4 regions of the Polycladomyces abyssicola genome follow, and region 1 is predicted to be linked to each of the others. Evidence: riboswitches for the same ligand, from Rfam matches in the RefSeq annotation. Region 1 holds a riboswitch; each other region holds the start of a gene.
The links. A riboswitch is a leader RNA that binds a small molecule or an ion and turns the genes downstream of it on or off. The one in region 1 is predicted to bind cyclic di-AMP.
Positions count from the first base shown of each region.

Region 2: linked by a shared signal. The riboswitch ahead of ectA (diaminobutyrate acetyltransferase) and the one ahead of KI215_RS11095 (APC family permease) in region 1 are both predicted to bind cyclic di-AMP.
Region 3: linked by a shared signal. The riboswitch ahead of sleB (spore cortex-lytic enzyme) and the one ahead of KI215_RS11095 (APC family permease) in region 1 are both predicted to bind cyclic di-AMP.
Region 4: linked by a shared signal. The riboswitch ahead of KI215_RS03320 (protein-S-isoprenylcysteine O-methyltransferase) and the one ahead of KI215_RS11095 (APC family permease) in region 1 are both predicted to bind cyclic di-AMP.

Region 1 is NZ_AP024601.1:2,197,742-2,200,950, forward strand. It holds gene KI215_RS11090 (DNA internalization-related competence protein ComEC/Rec2) at 1-966, opposite strand, end outside; cyclic di-AMP (ydaO/yuaA leader) riboswitch at 1,147-1,282, shown strand; gene KI215_RS11095 (APC family permease) at 1,379-3,199, shown strand.
Region 2 is NZ_AP024601.1:2,849,551-2,852,759, forward strand. It holds gene ectB (diaminobutyrate--2-oxoglutarate transaminase) at 1-1,054, opposite strand, end outside; gene ectA (diaminobutyrate acetyltransferase) at 1,069-1,563, opposite strand; cyclic di-AMP (ydaO/yuaA leader) riboswitch at 1,815-1,954, opposite strand; gene ehuA (ectoine/hydroxyectoine ABC transporter ATP-binding protein EhuA) at 2,142-2,975, opposite strand; gene ehuD (ectoine/hydroxyectoine ABC transporter permease subunit EhuD) at 2,995-3,209, opposite strand, start outside.
Region 3 is NZ_AP024601.1:2,547,432-2,550,640, forward strand. It holds gene KI215_RS12780 (FMN-dependent NADH-azoreductase) at 1-349, opposite strand, end outside; gene sleB (spore cortex-lytic enzyme) at 525-1,253, opposite strand; cyclic di-AMP (ydaO/yuaA leader) riboswitch at 1,256-1,405, opposite strand; gene KI215_RS12790 (superoxide dismutase) at 1,541-2,158, opposite strand; gene KI215_RS12795 (HAD family hydrolase) at 2,457-3,209, opposite strand, start outside.
Region 4 is NZ_AP024601.1:659,760-662,968, forward strand. It holds gene KI215_RS03315 (SDR family oxidoreductase) at 1-463, shown strand, start outside; cyclic di-AMP (ydaO/yuaA leader) riboswitch at 867-1,046, shown strand; gene KI215_RS03320 (protein-S-isoprenylcysteine O-methyltransferase) at 1,225-1,803, shown strand; gene KI215_RS03325 (hypothetical protein) at 1,906-2,649, opposite strand; gene KI215_RS03330 (FAD-dependent thymidylate synthase) at 2,805-3,209, opposite strand, start outside.

The DNA.
Region 1 (3,209 bases):
GGCAACGAGGGCGAACCCGGCCATCAGGGACGCCCGGACAACGGATGCTTCCGCGCCTGTTACCCATGCAAATATCGGCAACGATACGATCGTGAGTCCGCCAGCCACTTCACGCGTTAAGCGCAATCGGGTCAACAAACCGTACACGCCCGCAACGAAGACGGCCACATTCATCCCTGAAATGGCCAACAAATGCGTCAGTCCCCATTCGGCAAACAGGCTGTCGATCTCTTCCGGCACCGCATTCCTCTCTCCCAGCACCAATCCGCGAATCAAACCGGATATCTCCTCAGGATAGAGTTGCGCCAACGTGTCGCCCCCGCTCCGCCGAATCCGGTCTGCCCATGCGAATACATCCCATGGGGGCGGTTGTTCCGCCGAAACCCCGCGAAGCCCGTCAGCCGACGCGATCCAATGCACAAATTGACGGCGATAAAACGCCCGTGCATCAAAGCCGCCAGGATTTCTCGCCGGATCCGGGCGAGTCAACCGTACACCGTTCACCGACAGCCGCGTCCCACTCGTCCAATCGCGAACCGTCCGCAACTCCGACTGAGATTGTAATCGAAGACGCAACAACACTTTTTCACCAGTCAAGCGTCGAAAGGCACCACGCACCTCCAACCGGTAGACTTTCACCATACAGGTGAGCTGATCTCCATCCACCTCAGGAGCGGACTGGACGACCCCATGCAGCTTGATCCCGACTTGATCAGTCAACCGATCATCGATGGACGAGACATTGTGAGTATCCACCCATGACGTATAGGCGGCTCCGGCAAAAAAAGCCAGTACTGTGCATGTCGTCGTCCACATCCGCCACCGCCACAGGCACAACCACCCTCCTGCTATCCCGAGCACTCCTGCCCCTAACCACCACCATCCTTCATACCCGCTTCCCCCTGTCAACACAACGGCGATGCCTCCTATCCATCCACCCGCCAACCAACCCACCGGAACTTTCATCACAACCTCCAGGAAAGGAATGAAATGGTATATCCTTTCCGCAATTCCCGACAAAAACCCTCCTGATTCGACAAAAACTGTTGCCCATTTGTTACGGTTCTGTTGAAAATTATTGATTGACAGTTTCCGTCAGACGGATTAGAATGCTAATCATGACAAAACCTAATAACTGACAATTTCACACTCCGAGCGCTGAATCCGTACAGGAACGGGGGAACCAATTTTTTTGGGGTGAATCCGGTGTCTTCACCGGTAGGGTCACTCTCACGGACCCGAATCCGTCAGCTAACCTCGTAAGCGTGCTGAGAGGGAAGTGTGCTTCTTCACATGACCGAAAGTCATTGAAGTGGACACTTCAATGGCTTTTTGTGTTTGAAACAAAAACGGAATCCATCTGGGGAAGGTGTATGTGATGTTATCCTCGCTGAAGCGTTTGATCATCGGGCGCCCGCTTCGCACTGAGCAACTGCAGGAGGAAAAACTGCCGGTTTGGAAAGCACTCCCAATATTGTCATCGGACGCGCTGTCGTCCGTCGCTTACGGTACGGAGCAGATTTTAACCGTACTCGCTCCGATTGGCGCACTGGCACTTTGGTATTCATTGCCCATATCCGGCGCGATTATCGGATTGTTGACACTGCTCATCCTTTCCTACCGGCAAATTATCCACGAATACCCAGGAGGGGGCGGTGCCTACATCGTTTCGACAGACAACCTGGGTTGGTTTGCAGGGTTGATCGCCGGTGCGTCGCTGTTGATCGACTATACACTGACAGTGGCAGTCAGTGTTTCGGCCGGGACAGACGCGATCACTTCGGCGTTCCCGGTTTTACACAAGCACAGTACGCTCATTTCCGTTTTCTTTGTCCTTCTCATCATGCTCCTCAACTTACGGGGTTTACGCGAATCCGGCACGATTTTCTCATTCCCCACCTACCTGTTTATCCTCGGCATGCTGGGTTTGGTGCTCGTGGGGTTGGGAAATGTGGCGGTCCATGGCATTCCTGCTAACGTCCCGCCAGTGACACACACCTTTCCGGCTGGTCTCGGATGGTTTCTGTTATTGCGTGCGTTCTCGTCGGGATGTTCTGCATTGACCGGCGTCGAAGCGATCTCCAACGCCACTCCCACCTTCCGTAAACCGGAGACGAAAAATGCGGCGCGTACCTTGGCGCTTCTGGGCTTATTGCTGGCCATGTTGTTCGGTGGTACCAGCCTGCTGGCATATTTGTACCACATCACACCCAGTCCGACGGAGACGGTGCTTTCCCAGATTGCCGAAGAGACGTTCGGCAGAACGTTGCCGTATTACTACATCCAGGGGACCACAGCACTGATCCTGATTCTGGCCGCCAACACTGCCTTCGCAGGCTTCCCGCTGTTGGCCTCCATCATGGCCAAGGACAAATTCATGCCGCGGATGTTTGCTTCCCGCGGAGACCGGCTCAACTACTCAAACGGCATCATCGTGTTGGCCTTGGCCGCAATCGGACTGATCGTGGCGTTTGAGGGAGAGGTGGAACGATTAATCCCCCTGTATGCGATCGGCGTCTTTTTATCGTTCACCTTGTCACAAACCGGGATGGTGGTACGCAGGTGGAAGCAGCGCAACCCGGGCTGGATGCGTAAAATAGCGATCAACGCTGCGGGTGCGGTCGTCTCGTTTATCGTCCTGCTGATATTCGCCGTCACCAAATTTACGGAAGGCGCTTGGATCGTGGTATTGGTGATCCCGCTGTTCATCTTCGCCTTTTATCAAGTTCGAAAACACTATGAGGCTGTTGCCGAAGAGCTTCGCATCGACATCACTGCCGACAAGCCGGAAAAGAAAGATCATGTCATCATCATTCCCGTCGGGGGCATCAGCCGCGTCGTGCGCAACACGATCGCCTACGCCAAGACAATCGGGGATGACATCGTGGCGATTCACGTGGCCTTTACCGAGGAGGATGCGGACAAGATGGAGAAAAAGTGGGAGCAATGGAATCCCGGCGTCCGCCTCGTTGTTACTCGCTCCCGCTACCGGAGCGTCAACGGTCCCGTGCTCCGATTCATCGACCTGGTTCAGGAACGGGTTGGGGACAACTTGATTACCGTCCTGATCCCCGAATTCATCCCACGCAGGTGGTGGCAGCGCTTTTTGCACAACCAATCTGCGCTATGGCTCCGTTTCCTGCTGTTGTTGAGAAAAGACGTCATCGTCTCCACAGTGCCGTTCCATCTGCGCAAATAAATCCGTCAAA
Region 2 (3,209 bases), 650 kb from region 1:
CCATCTCGGGATAGTTTTGTGCAAGCATTTCCAGGAAGAGTCTGACTTTCTCTCCCTTCTCCAGGATTTCTCGGCTGAACTGGTCGTCTTCCCAGTAACTGAGTGCTTCTGTTGCAGCGACGAAAGCTAAGTTATGGCCCCGAAAAGTGCCGTTATGTTCACCCGGTTCCCACAAATCATACTCAGGTTTGATCAAGGTCATGGCCAACGGGATGCCATATCCTCCAATTGATTTCGACAGACAGACGATGTCAGGATAGATGCCGGCCGGTTCAAAGCTAAAGAATGGCCCTGTTCGTCCACATCCTACCTGTACATCATCGACAATCAACAGGATATTCCAGCGTCGGCACAGTTCTTCAATTTTGCGGAGCCACTCAAAACTGGCCACATTGATTCCGCCTTCACCCTGAACGGTCTCAAGGATAATGGCTGCAGGGAGAGAAATGCCGCTGCCATTATCTTCGAGAAAACGCTCAATGTAACTGACCGTGTCGGCCTCGCTGCCAAAATAACTGTCAAACGGCATTGAGATCGAATTCGTTAGTGGAATACCAGCGCCTTTTCGCTTGGATTCGTTCCCGGTAATCGACAGGGAACCGATTGTCATGCCATGAAACGCGTTTGTGAAACTCATGATCAAATCCCGACCGGTTACTTTGCGGGCTAGTTTCAGCGCACTTTCCACCGAATTGGTGCCTGTCGGTCCCGGAAACATCACTTTATAGTGAAGCTTTCGCGGCTTTAAAATGACATCATGAAATCGTTCCAGCAGTTTCTCTTTTGCTTCTGTCGCCATATCAAGACTGTGCGTAATACCATCATCCATCAAATAGTCGATCAGCTTGGCCTTGATCCGTTGATTATTGTGACCGTAGTTTAACGCTCCAGCACCGGCAAAAAAGTCGACATATTCCCGGCCGTCCCGATCCCACAGCTGATAGTCGCTCGCTTTTGCAAAGACAGTTGGAAAACTTCGACAGTAACTACGAACCTCTGATTCCAAAGTTTCAAAAACCTTCAATGGTGAACGTAATTCCTCTACAACTTTCACCAAATCCCCCCTGGTTAAGTTTGATAACGAAATGGTCCGATCCGAAATGTCATCTCCGACTCATGATTTCCCCCCGGAAACAGATGGGCGGGGAAACACTCCGAAACTTCGCAGCGCGTTGCAAAATCCCGTGCGAATCCCCGGAATAAAGCCTCGGATGAAAGATTCGACGGAGAGACAGTTGCTTCAAGGTAACGGACATTCTTGCAAGCTTCCCGACGGATCAACGCTTTCAGGAGTGCCTTTCCCAACCCTTTGCCCCGTTGAGACTCGGCCACCGCCACCTGCCACACAAAGAGGGTTTGCTGGTCTGCCGGTAGTCGAAACGCTGACACAAAACCGACGATTTGTCCCTCCTGTTCGGCCACCACACAAGTATCCGAAAAAAACTTGCACAGCATCAGATAACTGTAAGGGGAATTGACGTCCAACACTCCGGTATCCCTAACCAGGTGCCAGATACTGGTTCCATCCGCTACCTGCGGTTGGCGAAGCACTACTTTGTTCATCAACCCGGTTTCCAGATTTATCACCTCCTCACCAGTACCGACGGCTCGACACTATGCCAAAAACCTCACGCATAGCGCGTCATCGCCGATTGAAAAAGATAAGACCGGTGCAAACTTTCTCCCAGGAACCAAATTCCAAGGAAAAAGTCTGTACCGGTCCGTCTTGTGAAATCCGTATGGGTCAGGTAAAGACTCTGATCCGCTCTCTCTTGCATCGGAAACATCAGTCCGGTGCAAAAGGGCAGATCCCTTGGATCTCCCAGCTCCAGCCGACGAGGCTGGCTGGCGGGCAGGATGGCAGAAAAGTGCTTTACATCCCTTCCGGTGTCTAACCGGAATTCCCCCAACACTTGGTTCCCCCGTTTCCATCGAAATACGGGATATCTTTAATTGTCAAAATAAACATTTTTATTCAATAAATAGTTAATAATTTTCATATTCTTTATATTACCATATTCCCCGCAATTACTCACCGCCGATAAATTCCGTTATTTTCCAAACATACTTGTTCTCCTGTATTCAGATCGGATTAATTGATCTATGCTCCCTTTCACGCTTCATTCCACTGATATTCATCTCTAATTGGACATCGACCCTAAAGTCTGCTCACAGAAACTGCCCAAAAACTTACTTAAGCGTGGACTTTTCGGATGACTGTTACCAAAAATCTTTTCCGGGGGTCCTTCTTCCATAATTCGTCCTTCGTCAAAGAAAACGACCCGATCCGCCACTTCCCGGGCAAAACCCATTTCATGCGTAATTAACAACATCGCCATATTCCCTTCAGCAGCAATCTCCTTGATCACCCCGAGCACCTCGCCGACAAGCTCCGGGTCCAACGCAGATGTCACCTCATCAAACAACATGATCTTGGGTTGCATCACCAAGGCACGGGCAATCGCCACCCGTTGCTGCTGGCCGCCAGATAATTGTGATGGATAAGCGTCCATCTTATCCAGCAACCCCACTTTTTCAAGCATTGTTTTGGCCTGCTCTGTCGCTTCTTCCTTAGATAATCCCAATACCTTGATCGGAGCCTCCGTCACATTTCGTAAAATGTTCATGTGCGGAAACAGATTAAACTGCTGAAACACCATTCCAATTTTGCCGCGCACTTGATGCAGATGCTTTTCATCAGCCGGAACAAGCTTTCCACCCTTTTTTTTGTGCCAGAGCAACTCACCGTCTACTTCAATCGTCCCCGACGTCGGCCTTTCCAACGTCATCAAAATACGGGCAAATGTAGTCTTGCCGGACCCGCTCGGCCCAATGACTGCTACTTTTTCTGCCGGAGCCAAATCGAAATCGATTTCGTGTAATACTTGAGTCTCGCCATAAAACTTGCTGACCTTTCGGTAACGCACAATTGGTTCCGGTTGAACCGTAATGGATTTTATATTATCCGATTTCATACGCATAACCTCATTTCCCTCAGTTAATTAATCCTTTTTGATTGATTTTGAGCCTTGATTCCAAGCGTCGTACCAAGAGTGAGGAAAGGTAACTCAATATGAGGAAAAATACCCCCACAAGTGTAATGGGTTCCAAATAGCGGAATGAATTGGAGCCAATAATTTGTGCTTGACTCAGCAACTCAATCAGTGTGATTGCCGATAAAAGAGGCGTTTCTTTGAACATCACGATCA
Region 3 (3,209 bases), 350 kb from region 1:
AGTCAATATACGCTTTCATCCGTGGAGGAATACTGAAGTTCCACATCGGGGTGACGAAGATGTATTTGTCCGCTTCTGCAAATTGATCGACGATCTCATTGATCCGTCCCACTTTTTTCTGCTCTTCTGCAGACAATTCCTCAAACGCGGTTCCCTGTTGCAATTTGCCCCAACCACTGAAAACATCTTCGTCCAAGAAGGGGATGTCCAGTTTGTACACATCCAACTCGACGATTTTATCTTCGGGATGGGCCTCCCGGTAGGTATTCAAAAATGCCTGTCCCACCTGCAGGCTGAACGACTGATCTTCCGGTTTGGGATTGGCAGTGATGTACAAAACCGTCGCCATGTGAGCCTTCCTTCCTTTCATTAAACTAACTTTAGTTACGTTGATATTATGCATTTATATACTTACTTTTGTCAAGCTAAAAATAAATAAACATCTCCTCTCAAAATATTTCCGGACACGCCGGTTTTTACTCAATAAGAAAAGCCCGTCCCCCATGGGAACGGGCTTTTCCTCGTCACTTCGTGAAAATATGCTTTCCGATTTTTTTGATTTGCGGGCGAGACCAGATCCAATCAGAAGTTGCGGTGTCCGGGTTGAAATAGTACAGTGCACCGTTTGTCGGGTCCCATCCTCGGATCGCATCCATCGTAGCGCGATAGGCTGTACTGTTGGGGCTCAACCAGAACTGCCCGTCCTGTACCGCCGTAAACGCACCGTCTTGGAAAATCACACCGCTTACTGTTTTCGGAAACTCCGGTGAATCAATCCGGTTCAAAATTACAGCGGCTACAGCCACTTGCCCTTTGTAAGGTTCACCTCGTGCTTCACTGTATACAGCTCGTGCAATCAACGAAATGTCTTTTTTAGAAAAACGGGAATTTACAGAATGAAGAGGCTGCTTGTGTGCTTTTTTGGATACCGTCTGTTTGGACACTGTATGCCGCTTCAACGATCCCCACGTTTGGGGGCCGGTAATGCCATCAATTCGCAATTTATGATGAATCTGATACTGGATAACCGCTTTTTCCGTTTTCAAACCGTAAATACCGTCCAGCTTGCCACGGTACAGCCCCAGCTGTTGCAAGCGATATTGCAAATCCCAGACATCTCCGTTATTGCTGCCGTATTGTATCATCGTCGGTGCAGCGGCTTCCGCCTTTCCGCTTCCAAACGGAACCGCTGCAACGATCACCGCAACTACTGCTCCAGTGAGCAACCACGCCCACTTTTTCCAAATAGACATGTTATGCCTCCTTTCAAAGCCTCCGAGGTTAGCTGACGGGTTCGGGAAAGGAGTTAATCCCGGCCGCCGAAATGGCGGCTTCACCCCAACAATGATTGCATCCCCCGTACCCCGCGCCGAACACCGACACGGAGATTCGGCCTGTCTGATACACGTTGACCATTATAAGTTGGATATGGAAACCTTTCAAGCGAAAATGATTAGAATGTAAGGTATGTATTTCCTTGGAAATTACACAACAAAAAAGCACGGTGGAATCTTCCCCACCGTGCTTTTTTCCGTCCTTTTTATCCGCGCGCCGCTTGGTACCGTTTGGCGACTTCGTCCCAGTTTACCACGTTCCAGAACGCTTTGATGTATTCCGGACGCTTGTTTTGATATTTGAGATAGTAGGCGTGCTCCCACACGTCCAAGCCCAAAATCGGCGTGTCGCCATCCATCAGCGGGCTGTCTTGGTTCGGTGTGCTCGTCACGGCCAAGGAACCGTCTTTTTTCACGACCAGCCAAGCCCAACCGCTACCGAAACGGGTGGTTGCCGCTTTGGTGAATTCTTCTTTGAATCGGTCGAAGCTGCCGAAAGCTTGGTTGATCGCGTTAGCCAGCTCCCCGCTCGGTTCACCGCCACCATTCGGACTCATGATTTGCCAGAACAGGCTGTGGTTCGCATGACCGCCTCCGTTGTTGCGCACAGCGGTACGAATGCTTTCCGGTACTTGGTCAATGTTGCGCAACAAGTCTTCAATGGATTTTTCCGCCAAGGCGGTGTGACCTTCCAACGCCGCATTCAAGTTGTTGACATATGTGGCGTGATGCCGGCCATGGTGAATTTCCATCGTTTGCGCATCGATGTACGGCTCCAACGCGTCATGGGCATACGGCAATGCAGGCAGTTCGTGCTTGGCCATGATTCACCCTCCAATATGTAGGATTTGGTCCTTTTTCTTCTTCGAAAAAGGACGGGCAGTTTTTATCCTTCCCGATTCTATTATGCAAAAAACGTGGAATTATAGTCAACTTAAATGTATGAAAAGTGGACTTTTGTTGAGAATCCTGAACCGGAATCGCAGGAAGCGGGCATAGTACGCTTCACTCAACAGGATAATGCCCGCGATAGAGTCCTGCGCTTTTCCGATTCTTCACTTGGGAAAAAATGGCCACCTGAAGGGTGATCGGACAGGCTATCACTTTGTTGCAAACGTCGGTTTACCGTCCGGTTCCGCTGATAACGCGAGACAATTCTGTCACATCGCGCACAATATAATCGGCGCCCAACTCCTCAAACTTGGCTCGCGCGGCCTCTCCGGTCAATCCCGTCAACGTGGCTGCAAACTTGCAACCCATTTTTCGGGCTGCCAACAAATCGGCAATCGAATCCCCCACGATCAACACTTCTTCGCCTTTGGACAAAGGCAAATCGACGGTGAGCACCTCTGCATCCGCTTTGCTCCGACCGAAATATCCTTTTAAATATGTGTACGGTTGCGGTTTACCGAGCGGGGCATGTTCCGGGTGCGCCTGTTCAGCCTGAATCACATCATCTGCGGTGACGATCCGTTCCGGGTCAAACGCATCATACAATCCGAGGGCGGTAAGCGGCACTTCCGTCTCAATCAGCGGACGGCCGGTTCCCAATCCCAACACGATACCCTCTCTCCGTAACCCGTCCAGCACTTGTCTAATCTTCCGGGGATCGGCCAGCGGAATCTCCTGGTGCAAAAATCCGTTTTTGCCCGGTGTGGCCGGTGCCTTGTCTTCCACCTGCCGGTATCGGTCGTCACCCAGATACCATTCCTGGAACACATGACGCCCCAGCTCCCACAACGCGCTTTTGGGCGAGAACGCCTCGGTTTCCATACCCAACCACGCTTTCGCCAACGTATTGAAATACGCGATCAATTCCTGTTTGGTGACATTGGATTCGGCCAATGCCGGGATGAACGCGTCAAACTGCGGCTC
Region 4 (3,209 bases), 1.5 Mb from region 1:
GTTGGAGGATTGGAACCGGGTAATCGGGGTGAACCTAACAGGGGCTTTCTTGTGCGCCAAATACGGGGTACCCTTGCTGCGAAAAGGAGAAGACCCGGCCATCATCCAAATCGCTTCCACCCGGGCACTGATGTCGGAGCCCCATACCGAGGCGTATTCCGCCAGCAAAGGCGGCATTTTGGCGTTGACTCATGCGTTGGCCGTCAGTCTGGGACCCGAGATCCGTGTCAATGCGGTAAGTCCGGGCTGGATCGACGTCTCCCCTTGGCAAAAAAGCAGTCAACGCCAACCCGAGAAACTAAGGGAAATTGACCATGCCCAGCATCCGGTCGGCCGCGTGGGCAGGCCGGACGACATCGCACAAGCGGTACTGTTTTTGGCTTCCAAAGAGGCGGGATTCATGACGGGAGCCAACATCGTAGTCGATGGCGGCATGACGGTGAAGATGATTTATGCGGAATAAAGCGTACGCCCCGATTTTCTTTTGGCACATGTTCGACAAGCGCCAAAAACGCTTAGATCCAAAAGAAACTAGCCGCGTCTTGTGACTGACCTTTTAGTGTGGAGTGGATACCTCACAAGTAATGCAGAAAGAAACGGGATGCCCGATTGAGCATCCCTTGTTTTATCTGATCTTTAGTGGTATCAGAAAATGAATGATAGCGAATCCTTGCCTTGGCTCCGTTCAGTGCTAAGTCCGAATAGTCATTCGCTGTTCAGCAAACAAAAGCTCTCTATTCGGGAAAGTTCTCTTTCAGCACATAGTCCATACCTTTCGTTGGCACGGTTGATTCCGCGCCTGTTTATTATACTTTACAACATGTGATTAGAGGGGGTATGATGAGCTCAATTCATAATCAATATATCCTCGTAAATCGCTGAGTCCTGCGATACGCGGGAGCGGGGGAACCAACTGCAGACTGTGGTGATCTGTCACGGACTGCATGGGGTGAATCCCGGGGTGGATTTTTTCCATGCCTGGGTAGGGTGACTCTCAGCCACCCGAATCCGTCAGCTAACCTCGTAAGCGTTTTGAGAGGGGGAGTGAACGCGCGGGAGCACGCTATTTTTGCTGTGCCAAAAAAAGCCACGTGAAGATACCCTTCTCGTGGCTTTTTCTGTTGTTGCTGGTAATCACTTTCGTGCGAGTAGGCTGGAAATAACCCTAACTTTGTAATGGGTTTCTGCCATCCATCACGAAAAGATGTTGAGGGAGGACAAAGTATGTTCAAAATCATCTATTTTACGGGTCTGGTAACAATGTCCATTATTCGCGCTCCATTTAGTAGGCAGACTAAAACGAATCAGATCGTTGACAGCCGTAAAACGATTTTAGAGATATTCCTACTCTCTCTGATGTCCGTCGGGATGTTAGTCATTCCACTCATCTATGTCTTCACTCCGTTATTGAGTTTTGCCGATTATCAGCTTCCATCATGGGCGGGATGGATTGGAGTAGTATTCTCCGTTGTAGCCCTCTGGCTATTTTGGCGTTCCCACGCTGATTTAGGACGAAACTGGTCTCCTACTCTTGAATTGAGGAAAGGACATCAACTCATTACCAGTGGAGTATACAAATATGTGAGGCACCCTATGTATGCAGCTAGTTTGATGTGGGGAGTCGCCCAAGTTTTGTTATTGCATAACTGGATAGCAGGGTGGTCCCCTTTTTTGTCGTTGATGATAATGTATTTCTTGCGTGTACCGCGAGAAGAACAAATGATGCTCGATCAGTTTGGAGAAGAGTATCAATCTTACATGAGTAGAACGGGTAGAATTATACCACGCCGGTTTTGGAAATAATAGGGCTTTTCCTTAGAGTGTCTTGCTACAGAGACAAAAAAGCCATTGAAACATACGAAGGAGTACTTCATAGACCCAATGGCTTTTTGATTGATCTTACAACTAGTGGAATTTGGCCACTTGTTTACTGTAATCGGGCATGGCGTAAGTTGCGACCAAAATCCCCGCTTTCTTGATATCATCATGCGATTTGAGTTTTCTTGTGGTGGCATAAACCCAATAATTTATGGTTACGTCGTGATGAATCACTGCGTAAAAGTACACTGTTGGATCAGGATGTACGCCCGGTGTGATAAAACGCAATTCTGCAATATGATGATGTCTGGCATGCCGTAACCCTAACAGTCTCGTGAAGATTCCTCTCAGGCGTGCTGCTGCTCTTCGAGGGATGTGAGAAGTCTCCGACATCATGGTACTCGGATTCAAACAATGGCTATGTAGTGTCACTTTGTAGGTATTACCCATTCCGAGTAAGCTTTTCGGATCGTTTACTCGATGATAGGGATTGATATACCCTTTTCTCAGTAGTTGCTGGCGTCCAATCGTGATCACTCTGCCTGATTGATCAAAATAACGCAACATAAAGGTCTTCACAAAAACAGGAAGACTTTTCACATTGGTCAGGATAATATCAATCGAGTGTCTTCGTCGGTCTTCTGCTATAAAGATCGCTACCTCAGGTTGTGCGTCCTTCCTTGCCTGGTTGATCTGACTGTAAGCAAAAAAGACTGTGACCAAAGTCAAAACCGCACTGAGTACTTGCCCTACAGAACTGACTATCTGTGCAGCATCCACCCAGTCCTGTTGTGTCCATAACGTCCAATCTTGTTTGAGTGATAGAAGCAATGCCGTTCCCTCCACGCTACACCATATTGTCATGGGTTCGTTCTGCGAATTCCAAAATCGGCGCTTTTTCTGGCTCAGGCAATGACATATCGGAATGGAAGGCGCATCTTTTTTATCAAGCTGTCCGCCCCCGAAGATCGGGGGCGTTTTCAATTTCAGCCCAATCGTCGTTGTGCATAGCGGGCAAACACAGGATGTTTCTCTTGCAGCTCCCGATGCAATGTCTCAAATGTAAGGCGGATGTCCCACTGTGCTTCCGGTGAGGTGCGCAGGTTGATGAGATGGTACAGCTCCCACAGCGAAGCGGTGGCGGTAACGGGACGATGGTGCGCGTTGCTCACGCAATAGGCGGCTGATTCGGGAAAACGGGCGGCGATGCGCTCATATGTTTCCGTTGCCAATAACACCGCTTCCTCATAAATTGAGGTCAGCCCGGCCGCTTCCACATGCGGCGGGATGGTGTATCCAAGTTTGACCGTCGGTTCACCGTAGGAGAAATGCGTCCGCCGGTTGTGACGGAGCAGTTGGTGCCAGTTGGCCTCCGAGATCAACAGTTCCAT